Regions from separate parts of the Pseudarthrobacter sp. S3 genome, predicted to be linked through region 1. Evidence: predicted binding sites of a transcription regulator. Region 1 holds the regulator's gene; the other holds the start of a gene.
The links. Region 1 encodes HrcA, which represses chaperone genes, less so after heat shock. Its sites were predicted from a motif close to TTNGCACTCGNNNNNNNCGAGTGCNAA; they were not measured.

Region 1 (2,197 bases):
ACTGAGCCGGACGCCGTCCGGCCGGCCACCACGGGGGCGGCCTGCCTGGGCGCCGGGGGAACGAGCCGGATGGGCTGCCCCTCCAGGAGGAACCCGAAGCCGAGTCGGAAGGACCGGGACTTTCCTCGCCGGTCTTCGAGGGCCACCACATGCATGCCGCCGGACTTCTCCACCCGGGTCACCGCTCCCACCCAGCCGGACTGGACATCTTCAAGGACCATGCCGCGCGCCACGGGAACCTCAGGAAGTTCGCTCCTGACGGGCGCGGTGATCTCCTGCGGACCCCAGTTCTGGTAGTGCATGGATTGATTCCGCCTCGCCGCTAGATCCTGGCCCGGAATTTCGCCCGGAGCGGTACCAATGCTAACAACGGGGTGACTCATATTAGACTGTTAGCACTTAGGCATGTCGAGTGCTAACCCCGCAGCGATCACGGATGGAGGTGGAGTATGAGCGAGCCGCGCAAACTCGAAGTACTGCGCGCCATCGTGGAGGACTATGTGCACTCCCGCGAGCCAGTGGGTTCCAAAGCGCTCGTGGAACGCCACCACCTTGGCGTGTCCAGCGCCACCATCCGCAACGACATGGCGGCTTTGGAAGACGACGGCCTGATCACCGCCCCGCACACGAGCGCAGGAAGGATTCCCACAGACAAAGGCTACCGGCTGTTTGTGGACCAGATTTCAGCGGTAAAGCCGCTTTCCCAGGCGGAACGGCGGGCAATCCAGGCGCTGCTGGAGGGTGCAGACGATCTGGATGACGTCCTGGACAGAACCGTCAGGATGCTGTCGCAGCTGACCAACCAGGTCGCCGTCGTGCAGTATCCGCATCTGAGCCGCGCCACCATCCGCCACATCGAATTCGTCCTGCTTGCGCCGCAGCAGGTACTCGTGGTCCTCATCGCCACCACCGGCAAGGTAGAACAGCGTGTGATCGACGTAGGCCTGGACCTTGGCGACGACGCCGTCGCGGCGTTGCGGGCACACTTCCTCGGATCCCTCGCGGGCATCTCGCTGAGCCGACTGGCGCCCTCGCTGCCGGGGGTCGTTTCGTCCGTCAGCCCGGGCCAGCGTGCGGCGGCCCAGGCATTGGCCCACGGGCTGGAAACGCTCGCCCACAACACCCGCGAGGAACGCATGGTCATGGCCGGAACAGCAAACCTCGCCCGCTCCAATGTGGATTTTCCGCTCAGTATCGGACCAGTCCTCGAAGCCCTCGAGGAGCAGGTTGTCTTGCTGCGCCTCTTAGGCGACATGGCGCAGGATCCGAGGGGGGTGGCAGTCAGTATCGGGCGTGAAAACCCGTACGACGGGCTCGCGGAAGCCTCCGTGGTGGCCACGGGCTACGGACCAGACAGCACCGCCAAGATCGGTGTGCTGGGCCCCACCCGGATGGATTATCCCACCACCATGGCCGCCGTCAGGGCAGTAGCCCGTTACCTTTCAAGAATTCTGGGTCCGTAACAGTACTACGGTCCAGGCACGAAGAGCAGTGCCGGCAGCCCGCCTGCCGGCAGTACAACAAGGAAGAGATACGAACTTTGAGCAGCCACTACGACGTCCTCGGAGTCTCGCCGGAAGCCACCGGGGAAGAGATCAAGAAGGCCTACCGCAAGCTGGCCCGCACTCTTCACCCGGATGTAAACCCCGGGGATGATGCTTCGGACCGCTTCAAGGCCGTGACCCACGCCTACGAGGTACTTTCGGACCCGCAGAAGCGCCGGATCTATGACACCACCGGCAACGAGAACGGAACCGACAACGGGTTCGGCGGCGGCGGATACTCCGGCCAGGGCTTCGCGTTCCAGGATATCTTCGACACGTTCTTCGGCGCGGGCGGCTCCTCCGGCCCCGCGTCCCGGGTCCGCCGCGGCCAGGACGCACTGATCAGTGTCCGGATCGAACTGCGCGATGCCGTGTTCGGCGTCAACCGGAAACTCGAAGTGGACACCGCGGTCACCTGCCCCACCTGCAACGGGTCATGCTGCCGCGAAGGCAGCCACCCTGTCCGCTGCGATATCTGCGGCGGCAGCGGCCAGGTTCAGCGTGCGGTGCGCTCCATCCTGGGCCAGGTCATGACGGCGGCCCCGTGCGGCAGCTGCGAGGGGTTCGGGACGGTTATCAAGGACCCTTGCAACGAATGCAGCGGACAGGGCCGCATCCGCAGCCGGCGGTCCCTGACCATCAAGGTGCCCGCC
Region 2 (2,197 bases), 920 kb from region 1:
TAATCTAACGGAGGGGCTGATCATTCAGTAATTATTGGTGGCTCCAGCGCCAACGGACCGCAGCGACTGCAACGTCCACAGGGAACGGCAACCAAGGAGCGGCATGTCCGAAGACAGCAGCGCAGCCAAGGCGGACATCCGCGCACGCCATCGTGCGCGCCGTGCCGCGACGGATCCCACTCACCGCGACACCACCGGTGCCGCCCTGGCCGTCCACGGCGTTGCCTGGGCTGAACAGCTCACCGGTGGGACGCCGTCGACCTTTTGCGCATACCTGGGCGTAGAACCCGAACCGCCCACACTGCCCCTGATCATCGAACTCCATCGGCATGGCCACACAGTCCTGCTCCCTGTCTGTGAGCCCGGACGCCGGCTGAACTGGACGCAGTGGACCCCCGGCGTCGAGTTTGTCCGCAGCCGTTATGCACCGGTGCTGGAACCGGCCGGACCTCGCCTTGGCCTCGGCATCATGACGTCTGTTGCCGCACTCTTCATCCCCGCCACGGCCGTGGACAGGGACGGCAACCGCGTAGGCCAGGGCGGCGGCTACTACGACGTCCTGCTGGGCTCCCTTGGCCGAGACGGACTTGAGATCCCGTTAGCGGCCGTTGTCTTCGATGCCGAACTGCTTCCGGCCGGAAGCATTCCCGCCGAAGACTTTGACCGGAGGGTGCCGGCTGCCCTGACGCCGTCAGGTTTGATCCGGCTACCGGACAAAGCCTGACGGAGGGCTACTTTCCGGGGGTGATAGAATTGGCACTCAGGCCCTGCGACTGCTAATGGACGGTTTTCGTTCAGCGCGGCACAGGACCTCTCGTTTGCCCCCGAGGAGGATCACCCAGTGCCCACTTATGCTTACGCCTGCAAGGATTGCGGCCACGCCTTCGACGTTTTCCAGTCGTTTACCGACAGCACCCTGACGTCATGCCCGGAGTGCCAGGGCGCCTTGCGCAAGAAGTTCAACAGCGTGGGCGTGGTCTTCAAGGGCTCCGGTTTCTACCGGACTGACTCCCGGGATACCAAGGGAAGCACCGTTTCGGCTGCCCCTGCCGCCCCCGTGGCCGCGCCGGCGCCTGCCACGGCCGCTGCCGCCAGCTGACCTCCCCTCTAACAAGACGTACGACGCCGGCGGCTCGGTTTTCCACATAGGCACCTTCGCTTCTGTCGGACTCCGTTGCCGGTACGTAGCGTGGTTTGCATGCCCGCTACTCTCTTTCGTTCCAGCCGCGGATCCGCCCCGCCGGGACGCCAGGTCCGCCGTCCGCTCCCGTTAGCACGCCCCCGCGCCGTGCGTGGCCATAGGCTGTTAGCCTGGCTGGGCCGGAACCGGCGCCTTGCGATAGCGCTCCTGCTGTGCCTTGCAGCGGGGATCACGGTCCATCAGCTCACTCCCCCGCCCGCCGATACTGTCCCGGTGTTGGCTGCGGCGCGGGACCTCCCCGCAGGCACGGCCTTGTCGGCCACGGACATGACGGCAACGAAGATCCCGCCGGGGATGCTGACCGCCGGGGCCATATCCCACACCGGTGAAGCCGCGGGAAAACAACTGGCAGCCCCCTTGCGGAAGGGCCAGCTTGTGACCGACTCCCTGCTGCTGGGACCCGGCCTGCTGACCGGAACGCCGCCGGGCTCCGCAGCCGTGCCCTTGAGGATGGCCGATCCTTCCTCCATCCAGCTCGTATCGCCCGGGCAACTGGTCAACGTGGTACTAACCGGGGCGAACGGCTACGATCAGCAGTCCCCCTCAGAAGTGCTGGCAACGTCCGTTCCCGTCCTGTGGACATCAGGACAGGGCGGCAGGACGGGTCAGTGGCTAAGCACCGGCGAAACCGACGGGCTGATTGTCGTGGCGGCAGCTCCGGAGCAGGCTGCGCGGCTTGCCGGGGCCTCCGCCCAGGGCAAACTGTTTTTCGTCCTGGTGGGACCGGAAGGCATCGCGCGGTGAAGCCGTTGCAGCTTGGAGGTCAGCCCCAGTGCGGCGGCTTGTTTTCCTTCAGCCACGCGTCGTGATCGTTGTCCGGGCCGTCGCCCCAGCGCTTCGGGTCATCCTCCGCAGCCTTGTTGGGCAAGATGCCTGCTGCCCCTGGCACCTTGCGGTCCGGCGCAGCGGCCGTCCCGTCAACTGCCTCATCCGGCTGGTCGTCACCTTGCGTCTCGGCTTGATCGGCATTCCGTGACGTCACAACAACCGCCTCCT

Region 2: the regulator HrcA is predicted to act here: its motif matches at 754-780, upstream of ACQCSV_RS14545 (FmdB family zinc ribbon protein).

What each region holds. Positions count from the first base shown of each region.
Region 1 covers NZ_CP189583.1:2,116,309-2,118,505, forward strand. Annotated here, with positions in the region: gene ACQCSV_RS10145 (DUF3097 domain-containing protein) at 1-302, opposite strand, end outside; gene hrcA (heat-inducible transcriptional repressor HrcA) at 450-1,463, shown strand; gene dnaJ (molecular chaperone DnaJ) at 1,541-2,197, shown strand, end outside.
Region 2 covers NZ_CP189583.1:3,036,889-3,039,085, forward strand. Annotated here, with positions in the region: gene ACQCSV_RS14540 (5-formyltetrahydrofolate cyclo-ligase) at 104-724, shown strand; gene ACQCSV_RS14545 (FmdB family zinc ribbon protein) at 842-1,099, shown strand; gene cpaB (Flp pilus assembly protein CpaB) at 1,199-1,945, shown strand; gene ACQCSV_RS14555 (AAA family ATPase) at 1,965-2,197, opposite strand, start outside.